Regions from separate parts of the Collibacillus ludicampi genome, predicted to be linked through region 3. Evidence: riboswitches for the same ligand, from Rfam matches in the RefSeq annotation. Region 3 holds a riboswitch; each other region holds the start of a gene.
The links. Region 3 has a riboswitch for cyclic di-AMP ahead of DNHGIG_RS04755 (hypothetical protein). Riboswitches for the same ligand answer to the same signal wherever they lie in the genome.
Positions count from the first base shown of each region.

Region 1 (4,185 bases), 2.8 Mb from region 3:
AAGAAAAGGATATATTCAGTCCACTGGCTATCTTCCACAATGTCGTGACCGTTGGACTCGTTGCCCCTCGCTCGATCTGTCCCAACATTCCTTTGCTAACCCCAGTGAGTTCAGCTACTTTGTCAAGAGTATATCCCCGGTTTTTGCGTATACGATGCAGGTTTTTCCCGATCTTGATATGAATGTGCTCCAAAGCGCCCCCATCCTCCCCCTCTTGTTTAATATAACGTACCTAAAGTATAATATATTATACTTTATGCGGGAGGGTACGTCTATGCAAGCGGAAACAAAAGAAACGATCGATCTACAAGGGAGAAACATACGATTTTACCATCGGCAACAGTTTTTCCAAGGCGTGAAAACAGGGATGCCGATCGCCGTCGGTTATATACCTATCGCAATTACATTCGGTCTCGTTGCGAAATCTGCAGGAGTCCCCACGTATGCGACCATGATGATGTCATTTCTCATCTATGCCGGGGCAAGCCAATTTGTTGGCGTACAATTACTCTCACTTGGCGCCACACCTTGGGAAATCCTTTTGACTACTTTTATTCTGAATTTACGACATTTTCTCATGACTGCATCGATTTCTCAAAGGATATATAAAGGGACTTCAAAAAACTGGATGGCACTTTTAGCATTTGGGATCACCGATGAAACATTCACCGTCGCCTCTTTGCAGAAGGAACAACGTTTACATCCTGTATTTCTATTGGGTCTCAACCTGACAGCTTTTAGCGCATGGAATCTTGGTACTTGGACGGGATTGTTCGTTGCTGCTGGCCTACCCGAGTCGATTCAATCCAGTATGGGAATCGCTTTGTATGCCATGTTTATTGGCTTATTAATCCCTTCATTGCGAAAATCACTGCCCATCTTCGTGGTCACTCTCTGTGCCATGACAATGCAAACGATCCTTCATTGGGTACCACTCTTCTCCGGTATCTCTGGCGGATGGGAGATCATCATTTCAACGATTATCTCCGCTATCATCGGTTCCCTACTATTTCCAAAAGGGGTAGATGAGTCATGAAACATCTTTGGTTACTCGTGATTGGAATGGGACTCGTAACATATTTGCCTCGCATGCTTCCTATGGTTTTATTACAGCATGTACGATTCCCTCCTTTTCTAAACCGATTTTTTCAATTGATTCCTTTCGCAGCATTGGGTGCACTCATTTTTCCCGGAATACTCAGTTCGACAGGAAGCATAGCATCGTCGATTGCTGGCGGTGTCCTTTCGGTCGTATTGGCGTTTTTCCGGGCAAATGTTATGGCAGTTGTACTTGTGGGCATCATGGGGGCATTCTTCTGGAAAATGGTCATCGGGTAAGTTGCGCAACCTAAGTAACAGAAAAGCGGCCACCTGCCAGGTGAGCCGCCTGCTTCGTAGGAGTCCATGGATGAAAACGTGACTACTCCTACCCCCACGTCATTGAATCATTGAAAACCAATCCGCACACGCAACTGTGAATTTCATGAAATCACATCACTCGCTTCGCCCCAATATAACGAGGTCCCCAGTATTGGTTGCTAAAACTATCGATTTTCACACCGCTGGAACTCGTTGCAGAGATAAATTGGTTATCACCTATGTAAATCCCTACGTGTGAAGGACCCGGTTCATATGTAGAGAAGAATACCAGATCGCCAGGCTTTAAATCGGAAACCGTTGTTCCCGTGTTATACATCTCTTGGGAAGTACGCGGCAAATCGACACCTCGTTGTGCATATACATATTTTACGAAACCGGAACAGTCAAATCCGGATGGGCTCATACCCGCATATTGATAGGGGGTACCCAGGTATTTTTTAGCGATTTCAACAACATTCGCTTTCTGGATAGAATTTGTATCCAGGCCTCTTGCTTTCAGTTCCTTTTCGATATATGTCCCGGTTGTTTTCCCGACCATCCCGTTGACTTGAATACCATGATCCCTTTGAAACGCTTTGACCGCCTCTTCTGTAACTTCGCCATAGTATCCTGTATTTGTTGGATATGTAAAATAGTTTAACAAGCGTAAGTCTTGTTGTAATTCGATGACCTTCTCTCCCTGGGAACCTTTCTTCAGCAGGACGTTCCAGTCAGTTTCCGCAGCCATGGCTGTCGATGCGGTGAGAAAAGATACTCCAATCGTACCTGCGAATAGTAGAGCTCTGACACCTTTCTTCACTTCCATTCCTCCTGTGCCTCCGAGGTTAGTTGTCGGGTTCGGGTAGAGGTCCCCTACGCATGCAAGCGATTCACCCCAATAAATCGTCCCCCGTACTGACCGTCTGTCAGATTCGGCAAATTTTCTATCTGGTTTGAAATCACATTTCTCTGCTCTACTAAAATTCGCGAAAAAATGCCAAATTCCTTCTTTTCTCGCCACTTTTTTTCAAATGAAACAAAAAAAGCTCCCTTTTGCCAGGAGCCTTATGTCTATCGCTGTTGAACACTGTCGTTTACCGCTTTTCTCATTTTATTCTTGAGACGGTTATGCCGATGAAACAGTTCTTTCAATTCGTGATCGATGTACAGAGAACGAACGAGCGAGCGTTTTTCTTGCAGCAATGCGATCGTTTCTTCTGTGAATCGCAAGGCGCGCTGATAGTCGCGCATCTTGTGCTCATAATACTTGGCCAGTTCTATCCGCGGTGCGGTTTGCCACATTCCATGTCCATCCAACAACTCATGCCAGAGCAAGACCGCTTTTTCATATTGACCGAGCCGTTTATAAAAAAGGGAAAGCTTCCACATGGCTTCCCTCGCATATTCATTCGTCTCATCCATCTCGGCGATTTTCACCAGACAAGCCTCACTCGTCTTACCTTGCAGCCATTCATCGTACCAGCGTGCTAAACCGAACAATTCCTCAGGATGTGTCGCCATATGTAACGGATGTTCCACCATCATTCCGATATGTGCAGATAACGTTACAAGTGTCAGAATGTCATGGACATTATGTGTAAATACCCCTACAAGAGGACGGGCATCTCCGTCCGACAAGTACGCGAAAAATATCTCGGGTGCCTTCTTACCCGGAATGTCATCGTTGCGTGAAAATCCTAGGACTTCCTGTTCTATAGTCGTCAATTTACAGTTACCAAGAATCTTTTTCCACAACCGCCTGGAAGGAGGAAGGAGATCCAGATGAATCACAGACGGTACTTGCAGACGTGCCATCGAAAATCTAGTTTCTAGTAATTTCCAATCAAATCCCTTTCCGTTAAAGGAAACGATGACCCGAAACCTTTTCAGCAGTTCGGCTAGTGACCAGAGAAGCGCTCGCTCTTCCGTATAGGAACGCAAAAAATACTGACGAATGACGAATTCATCTTCTTCATAAAAGCCGATTCCGAACAGAAAAATGAAAGTTCCTGCACCCGATCCAAGTCCTGTTGTCTCTGTATCAAAAAAGCAAACCTCATCCCACTCATGCGGCCCGTCCTTCACCTTGCACACTTTATAGAAAACATCTAAGGGCAGGTGGAGCGTGCGGGCTAACGGGTAATGTCCATGAGCTGTCAGTACGTCGAAGCGAACATCGCGGTAATAACAAGGGCCATACGGCGTCATCTCCTCGCATCCCGGAAGCACAGACTCGAGCGCGGATTCGGGAAAAACGGATGTTTGCTCTTCGAATTCCTCTGCCAATGATTCGATGGCGGGCGCAGCCTCGTGATGGATCATATCCTTCTTATAACTTTTTAACCGTTCACGTAAGCTTCTCATTCCGCTTCATCCTTACTTAAAAGGAGTTGCCCTCCCTTTTGTACAGGTTTTTCAAAAGTCAATCACATGGAGTTTGAGAAAATCCAGACCATATTGCGCATAGGTTCCCTCTTCAATAAAATCATCTTGCGGCAATTTGCGCAATTGCTCCGTAAAATCATGACGAAGTTTCACCATGTCAATCCCCTGATACACCGGAGGCAGTTCACGTAAAACATCAGAACAATAGCTGTACAATTTACGAAAACCGTTCAAATATCCCTGCCTTATTTTAAACTGTGCGGTCGCCACTTGTACCATCGCTTTGTAAAAAGACTTCAAGGGTTCTTCCGTTTCCGCCTTCCATGCGAGCTCAAACAGTTCATGACACTCGTAAAAATCCTGTTCTTCATTGAATAAGCGCACGAATTCGCGCACCTGGTCATTCATACCATCACCCCCTCATGCGCAACGATTTGCAAT
Region 1 is NZ_BOQE01000001.1:3,706,375-3,710,559, forward strand. Features, by position in the region: gene DNHGIG_RS18730 (helix-turn-helix domain-containing protein) at 1-193, opposite strand, end outside; gene DNHGIG_RS18735 (AzlC family ABC transporter permease) at 275-1,036, shown strand; gene DNHGIG_RS18740 (AzlD domain-containing protein) at 1,033-1,338, shown strand; gene DNHGIG_RS18745 (C40 family peptidase) at 1,490-2,179, opposite strand; cyclic di-AMP (ydaO/yuaA leader) riboswitch at 2,178-2,307, opposite strand; gene DNHGIG_RS18750 (ribonuclease H-like domain-containing protein) at 2,431-3,723, opposite strand; gene DNHGIG_RS18755 (DUF309 domain-containing protein) at 3,775-4,152, opposite strand; gene DNHGIG_RS18760 (DEAD/DEAH box helicase) at 4,149-4,185, opposite strand, start outside.
Region 1: it holds a riboswitch for cyclic di-AMP, as region 3 does, so the genes downstream of both, DNHGIG_RS18745 (C40 family peptidase) here and DNHGIG_RS04755 (hypothetical protein) in region 3, are expected to answer to the same signal.

Region 2 (4,185 bases), 2.0 Mb from region 3:
AGTCAATCTGATTCTGACGCCCAGGAAGTACAAGCCGTAACAAGTATGGCTATCGATTCTGATCGTGCAGGGACAAAAAAGATGCCCCCCTGCACTCACCCTCTCTAATACCCCCACCCGTTCATTCAGGATGAATATCCTCATATACTTCGATATCTACATTTTCACAAGGGATGGAAATACTACTCCAAGCTTTCTTCCGACTGTACACGAATTCCATTTCTGATTAGCAATGCCGCTGTCACACCGACCCCCTCCTTCTTCATTTTGGAGAAAGTTCCATTATATATCTGACGACTGCCGCACGATGGACTCCTTTCCTTTAAAATCGCCTCTGTGGCACCCACTATCTTAGCGATTCTTAGTGCTTGATAAGCACCATCAATGAACATTTGCGTCACATCATTTCCTTGATTATCTATGACTCTCGCGTTACCATCCAAGACATCAAAACCGTCTCCTCCGACGATTTCGGCAGGATTGCGTGGGGTTGGAAGTCCTCCTAACTGTTCCGGACAGACCGGTATCGCTTTCCCTTCTTTAACAAGTTGTTCAATTTCTTGATGCCAATTTGATTTTTTATCATAGCGGCATTCACACCCCATTAAACAAGCACTAACGACTTTCATGACTACTCACCTCACATGAACAATTCGCCTTCCTACGATCGTTCAACATTTCTCAAACATGGTCGAATCTCTCTTCCTTTATAGTATGACCGAAATTCACAATCCTCGAAAAGAAAAGAGCACCCAAAAGAACGACCAAACGTTCTCATACGGTGCTCTTTTCCGTGCCTTTAGAATCGTCTCGCTCCAATATAACGTGGTCCCCAGTAATAAGGGTCATTGAGATTACAGATTTTCACGCCATGGGAGGAAGTGGCCGAAATAAACTCATTATTCCCTATGTAAATACCCACGTGGGATGCACCAGATGCATATGTTGAGAAAAATACCAGATCTCCGGGTTGCAAAGAGCTCACAGGAGTGCCGGCAGAATACATGTCGGAAGCTGTCCTCGGTAACTGCACCCCAAAGTGATTGAACACATATTGCACAAATCCGGAGCAATCAAATCCGTCAGGGCTTGTCCCGCCCCAAACATACGGAACCCCGATATATTTCTCAGCATACGCAATCATGCTTGAAGATTGGGATGTAATAGAAGGTTTATTCTCGTCATTCAAAGAACGTGTGGCCGGTTTCAAGGGAGTAGGTGATACATCGGCCATCATCATCACCGGCTTGTCCGATGAGATGGAAACAGCGTTTCGGTTCTCGTCCCAGTTGACGTATTTGCCGACAGATTCGGCGATAAAGCGAAGCGGTACAAAAGTCCGGTCGTTTTTAATCATTACACTCGAATCCAGAGAGACAGGTTGTCCATTAATGGTCGCTACTGTTTCACCTTCCTTCAATACGATCGACTTTGCGTCTTTTGCCAGCATGACTTTCACTGAGCCGTTTTCCAGCTTCCAATTGACTTTGAAGCCCAACTGATCGGCTACAAAACGAACAGGAACTTGCGTTCGGCCATTCTCATCGATGAATGGTTTGGCATCTGGAAATTGCACGATCTGATTATCGACCATAATTTCCAGTGAATCCGCAGCGGCATGCGCTTGCGGTGCCAGACTCGCTGCAAGGCACACCATGCCTGTGAAGATAAAGCCCATACTTACCTTTTTCATTTCTCTCCTCCTATGCCTCCGAGGTTAGTTGACGGATTCGGGTAGAGGTACCCTACGCCTTGAAGCGATTCACCCCGAAAAATATCCCCCGTACTGACATCATGTCAGATTCGGCAGATTTCTGTCTCATCGACAAACTTTTTTGTAGAATGATGTAGAAAAATATTCTACAGAAGTACAAATAATCCTCTAGTTAAAATGTTATAATTATGTTACAAAAAAATCTCAGCGAAATCGGCTGAGTCTTATTGGAGTATGTTTACAAACGGAAGTGGATGTTCCCCTAGCATTCTGTCTCTTTTTCCTTGATGTATGTCATCGCTTCTTCCTCGGATCGATATACTTTTCCATATTTATAGAACGCGTAAACTTGCGGATACTTATGAATTCTCCCATCGATAAAGATATCATTGATTTCGTTGTCATGAATACGGTACATGGGTTGTTCATCTCGCGAGCTCGCTGAGATTAGCGCAAGCGTGGATAAGTGATTCAAACGCTCAGATCCAAAGGTAATACCCGATCTTTTGCGAATTTTTTCGACTTCTTGTACCAGCTCTGCAAGTTCGTCAAATTGCTTGCGGAATTCATAAAGCCTCGCCAAATATGTGAATTTGATTTCCAGTAAGTCCGTGCAACTTTCTTCAAACGCTTCATAAACATGAGATATATAATTCTCAAACTCCTCCCCAATTTCTTCTTCAAGTTGTTGAAGTTCCAGGTCTCTTGCCTTCTCGATCGCTTCATGTAACTTTTCTATATCTTGAAATTCTTTCTTCGCTTTATCAAGCGCATGTTTGATTTCCAGTTGGTCCTCTGTCAACACATTAGCAGTCGACGTAAGCGTAAAATAATCCCCACCTTTCGAAGAGATGGGGATTTTCGTATGATTTACGTATTCTTTTTTATAGCCCGGCAGGTAAGCGGTAGGCTTTCTGACCAAGGGAGAAGCTGATCTAAGGAATCTTTGTCTTTCATATCTAGGTTAGGTAGTTTCTCAAAGAGATAGGTAAGATAGAAATAGGGATGTAATCCATTTTCTTTCGCTGTCTCTATGATACTGTAAATGATCGCACTCGCCTTTGCACCACGCGGGGTATTGGAGAACAACCAGTTTTGCGACCGATCACAAACGGTTTGATCGCGCGTTCACTTCGGTTGTTATCGATCTCCAATCGCCCATCTTGTAAAACGCCTCTAATTTTTCCCACTGGTTCAGACAATACAAGATGGCCTGACCGAACGCACTTTTGGGCAGCACTTTCGGTTTCTGAGTACGAAGCCATGCCAAAAAAGCATCCAACACAGGGCGGCTGCGTTCTTGACGGATATGGTAACGTTCCTCAGGCGTGCACTCCTTTAAGTCACGTTCAATCGCAAAGAGTTGATTGCAGAAAGTAAGTCCCTCTTTGGCTGCTACCGGTGACGAGCGCTTCGATTCAGGCAGCGCCTTGAGTGCCTCATCGAATTTGCGCCGGGCGTGAGCCCAACAACCGACCAGGGTCACATCCGGTATCCCATGGTAACCCGCATAGCCATCGACGTGCAGGTATCCTTTGAAACCGGAAAGAAACTGACGCGGGTGTTTGCTCGCCCGTGTCGTCTGGTAGTCATAGAGGATGATGGGCGGATCTTCTCTCCCGGTACGGTACAGCCATAGATAAGAAGTTGTCTGTGCGGCCCGGCCCGGTTCACGGAGCACTTGTAAGGTCGTCTCGTCTGCGTGCAAGATGTCCTGCTTGAGTAAGTGCTCGCGCATGCGATCATAGAGCAGACTCAACCAGGTATTCGCTCCGTAGAGGATCCAGTTGGCCAGGGTCTGACGAGACAACTCAATCCCCAGGCTTGCAAACTGTTGCTCTTGTCGGTAGAGAGGCATGCTCTCCACATATTTTTGACTCATGATATAGGCCATACTGGAAGCAGAAGCCAAACTCCCCGGAAAGACGGGGGCAGGCATAGAAGCTGTGACTGTCGGCGTACTTGTCTCCTCACGCTCACAACGGCGGCAGGAGTAGACGTAACGGACATGCTTGACCACTTTGACTTCGGCCGGAATGATCTTCAGCTCTTGCCGTATCTCCGTGCTCATTTCATGCAAAGAACCACCGCAACACGAACAAACCTGCTCCTCAGATGGCAGGCGATACTCGATCGTCTCCACAGGCAGGTTTTCAAGCTGGTTTCCCGGTGGCCGCGTTTTTGGAGCGGCGGTACGTAATGGTTTCGAGGGTAGGCTCCTCTACAGTGGGATCTGCCTCCACCTCGGCTTCGTTAAAAAGCTCAAGCTGATCGGCATTCGTTCGTTCGCTCGAAGAGCTAAACCGGCGCTGTTGGCTAAGACGAAACTGCTCCTCATACCACTTCAGTTTGGCAGTGAGTTCAGCAATTTGATTTTTCAGCAAATCGCGTTCTTTTTGGAGATCTTCAATTGTAGTAGGGGTCGGGTTCGGCGTATGATTTTTCATAATACTATTGATTTCGACAACATA
Region 2 is NZ_BOQE01000001.1:2,926,562-2,930,746, reverse strand. Features, by position in the region: gene DNHGIG_RS14835 (2-thiouracil desulfurase family protein) at 183-629, opposite strand; gene DNHGIG_RS14830 (C40 family peptidase) at 800-1,693, opposite strand; cyclic di-AMP (ydaO/yuaA leader) riboswitch at 1,692-1,819, opposite strand; gene DNHGIG_RS14825 (hypothetical protein) at 1,977-2,636, opposite strand; gene DNHGIG_RS21205 (transposase domain-containing protein) at 2,585-2,803, opposite strand; partial or broken gene tnpC (IS66 family transposase) at 2,746-3,857, opposite strand; gene DNHGIG_RS21200 (IS66 family transposase) at 3,868-4,185, opposite strand, start outside.
Region 2: it holds a riboswitch for cyclic di-AMP, as region 3 does, so the genes downstream of both, DNHGIG_RS14830 (C40 family peptidase) here and DNHGIG_RS04755 (hypothetical protein) in region 3, are expected to answer to the same signal.

Region 3 (4,185 bases):
TGTTTTAATTTTATGATCAAATTGATAGTATCGCTCTCTTTCAAGCCCCATAATTGCTCCCACAACAAAAGCAAACAGCAATCGAAATAAGATCACGAAATCGTCATAGTATGTGTGGAAAAGCCAATCCAAATCATTCACCCCAGTTAGAATCTTATAAACACCTCTTTGTGTGCAATGACTTGAAATTGAACGAATAAACCTCATAGGAATATCCGCACACGACTTCAAAATGGTTCCCTTTATTTTGTTTTAGTGTACTATAAAAATGTACGTAATTCGAGATGAACAAATATGTCTGACAATCAACCTCGACGACGTTGTGTCAGCAACCTTTTGATGTGGCGCACCCAACCACAAGAATGGCATGACATTCCGTTTGTTGCGTGATCTCCCCTTGTATCCTACAATAAGTGGGCGTAAAGATTCATGAGATAGGAGGATGGAAGGATGACCAGCGATAAAAACAAACCTGTGTTTCATACATATGAAGAAGTGGAACAAGCGGTCATGGATAAAGTCAATGAACGCATCATCAAGGGACGTTTTATGACCGGACTCCTGAACGGGGTGTATTCTGAGGAGCAGATTCGGGAATTCGCCTTGATCTACAGTTATTACAGCCGCAGTTTTCCGCGCGTCCTGGGGGCTGCCGTCGCTGCTGTAGAGCCGATTGACAAATGGTGGGTGCCGCTTGTCGATAACCTCTGGGATGAAGGGGGCCGTGGAAATCCGAAGGCATATCATTCGAAACTGTATCGTACCTTTTTGGAATCGGCTGCCCCTGATGTGTTCATCAGTGATGAGCATATTCCCGATTATCCGGTAGCACCGCCAGCGAAACGCGCGGTTGATACGTTTATTCGCTTCCTGCAAAATGCGACACCGTTAGAGGCGATGGCTGCTGTTGGGTTAGGTTCGGAGTTGTTTGCGGGGGAAGTCATGGGGCTTATAGGCAAAGGTCTGCAACATCCAAATTATAACAAGACGAGAAAGTTGAATGTGACATTCTGGTTGGTGCATGCCGATACACATGAACCTCGCCACTATCAGCTTTGTAAAGATATTTTGGTGGAATACAAAGATCCCGCGGATTTGCAGCGGATCTATCAGGCGGGCGTGTATATCGCCATGTCGGAAGCGGAGTTCTACGAAGGTATCTATGAACGCATGATGGCTGTCGCGGAAGGGCAAAGGATCTAACCTCTGATGGTCGCGGCGTGTACAGGAGGAAAATCGAGAGCCATTCTCTGTAATACGACAAGAGAATATATCATCCAATCCATACTCGAATTTCATCCGAGATTCTTGTTGTAACAGCTTCAAGCAACAGTTGTCAAGAACAGCGGATCCGCATATAATTGTATGTACAATTTCATAGCTCCATCGCTGAATTCCGAAAGGAAACGGGGGAACCATCTTTTTGGGGTGAATCCAGTCGTCTGATTGGTAGGACAATCTCTTAAGTCCGAACCCGGCAGCTAACTTCGTAAGCGTTTAAGAGAGGAGTGATGAGCGATGATTCGTAAATTCTTGTACCGTACCCCCCGTAGGTATCCCCTTCGGGGGTTTTATTTACCGGATCTGATTGAAGATGGCTGGTACGGGTTTGACGAACCGGATGATTTACAACATTCGCCTGACGAATACGAATGGAACAAGAAGGAAGTTGAACTTCACGATTATTTGAAAAATCAACAAATCCAACACAGGCTTTCCCAGTTAACCAGAAATAACCGGTCTACTTGCAAACGTATGGATGAAACATCCGGTGAAAACATGACTTCATGATCTGTTCAATAATCAAAATATTATATGTATAAGGACTTGTGTAGAAAATTAACGAAAAGGAGGCGGAGACTCATGGAACAGATCTTGTTTGATCATGAAGAAACGACCCGTACCCGCCATGTAGGGTTCATTAAAGGCGGAAGACGATTTGATTTCACCTTGACGTATTCGCAACATTTTCTCGGCAAGACGATTGTGACTTGCCTTCAGACGGGACGAAGCGCGTTATTGGACATACATGATATCCATATTCCGGATATCCTTTCATCCAAGTTCGGTTTGAATGATGAAGAAGCGCGCCATTTGGCAGGTTTCTTGGAAACACCTTTAAGCGATCGGATGATACACACACAGTACTGAAATCTCTTTCGATGTTGAACCCGGAAGATTCCGGGTTTCTTTTTTTCCTGTCTCGCGATTCAGCCATTTCCTTGTTGAGCAGAGAAAGGCGGGAAAGACAGTAAACGTATATGTCCGAGACTCGGACATGACCCACGGATTCGCCCGCTCCTTTTCATTACCAACCCATACGAACATCACGATGGAGATTTTTAATGGGGTACTCCATGTGTTTCGAAAGTTTTGGTATGGTTCGCCCGTTCGCGCTGTAGGAATGGGGGTAACCAACTTAGTTGATGACAGTGTGATGCAATTGGATCTCTTTTCGGACAAGGTAAGAAAACGGGAGCTAGGCTATACAATGGACAAAATCCGTGCCAAGTATGGTGCTACTTCTCTTATGCGTTGTGCCTCTTTAACGAAAGCCGGCATTCTTCCGGAAAGAGCTTCGAAAATTGGTGGGCACTATGCATAAAAAGACATGAACGCAATCACGCGTCATGTCTTTTCTTAAGAGGTTAAATATCAGCAAAAATATGGTACCAATCTTCATTAACACAAACAAGAGGTGATCTTTGTGACTCGCCGTGCAATGCTTACGGAACGTGGAAATAAACTTTGGGAAGGTTCTCGCATGATCTTGCCGGAGCATCGGGCGGCAATTGCAGAGTATGAATATAAACAACGTTTATTGACAAAGCCAACCCTCGATAGCGATAAATTAGAAGAGATGAGCCGAAAGTTGTCGGAAGCCTTGCAGGATGAGAAACGAATCACCATTCACGTCTTTCATCCAGAAGGAATTGAACGGGTACATGTACTTCCGAAGAAAATTGATATTTCGACGCGGATACTTGTCGGACTCAGTACGTTGGGAGAACGGACTATTCGGATCAAGCTAGATGACATCATTGATATTGAACACTAAAGAATGACTCGATCAGCGTTGTAGATACAATCCATGCGATTCATTTACTAATATTTTCAAATAACTTCTTTATAAGGAAATAAAGTATATATCCCCCATAACTGATAAATAGGTTTTTCATTATTTCAAGATAATTTAGGTTTTTATTTACAAAATAAGAAACCAGTATAAAAGTAAATGCAAAAATAACAAAATTTAACAAGTTATTTATTATTGTTTTCATATGCTCCTCCATTTATATAACTTATCGAAATATATGGCGAGCATGACTTTAAGTCAGCCTCGCCATATATCTATTTAATTCAATAGTGAATATTCAATCAACATAAGGTAAAACTTCTGCAGTATAGGAATAAAACTTAGAGCCTATAAATGAATCTCCCATATAATACATATCCAAACAACTATAATAACAAGATGTATATCTAGTCACCCAACGATAGTCAACATATGATTGAATCGTAATATCACCTTTTATTACTTTATCTGAAAAATATCCAGTAACTGCAGCAGCTATGAATGAAGCAGCACTTTTAGGAAGACCATATTTACTTTGTAAAAAGTTGGTGGCTACACCGACACCAGTGGAGATTGCCGAAGTAATAATATATTTTGGAATCACATAGGTAGTTGAAAAGCTCCCATCCCAATTTTGAGTACCACCATCAACAGAATTTGGTTTTACTTGAACATTTCCTTGATTTAATTTGACCTTAGAGTTTGTAGCGGCGAAAGAGGGAGTCGCACTTGTAATCGCAATAGCAGTTATGAGAGAACCAATTAAGAATCGTTTTTTCATTCCATATCCTCCTTATAATTACTTTATACCAATATATTTCATCATTAGTATTAAATATCCTGTTAAAATTTTGTAAATATTCGATTTTATATAATTAATGTAATGTCTATACATTAAGAATGACAAAATATTCCTCATAGAGGATGGCCCAAACTTCTTTTACCTAGCGCATAAGATCAGCTGTTAAGCTCTATCGGTGCAAGCTCGACTTCCTTTCCCCAACCATTTCGCTTATATTGGAGATACTGGAGGGAATATCATGGCGAACAAAACCATTGAAAAAGAAACGTCTAAAAAAGGCACAAAGCAACAACAGATCAACGTGCAA
Region 3 is NZ_BOQE01000001.1:929,005-933,189, reverse strand. Features, by position in the region: gene DNHGIG_RS04765 (MgtC/SapB family protein) at 1-132, opposite strand, end outside; gene DNHGIG_RS04760 (iron-containing redox enzyme family protein) at 451-1,203, shown strand; cyclic di-AMP (ydaO/yuaA leader) riboswitch at 1,378-1,511, shown strand; gene DNHGIG_RS04755 (hypothetical protein) at 1,519-1,791, shown strand; gene DNHGIG_RS04750 (DUF3055 domain-containing protein) at 1,864-2,151, shown strand; gene DNHGIG_RS04745 (DinB/UmuC family translesion DNA polymerase) at 2,153-2,605, shown strand; gene DNHGIG_RS04740 (YolD-like family protein) at 2,708-3,058, shown strand; gene DNHGIG_RS04735 (hypothetical protein) at 3,375-3,857, opposite strand.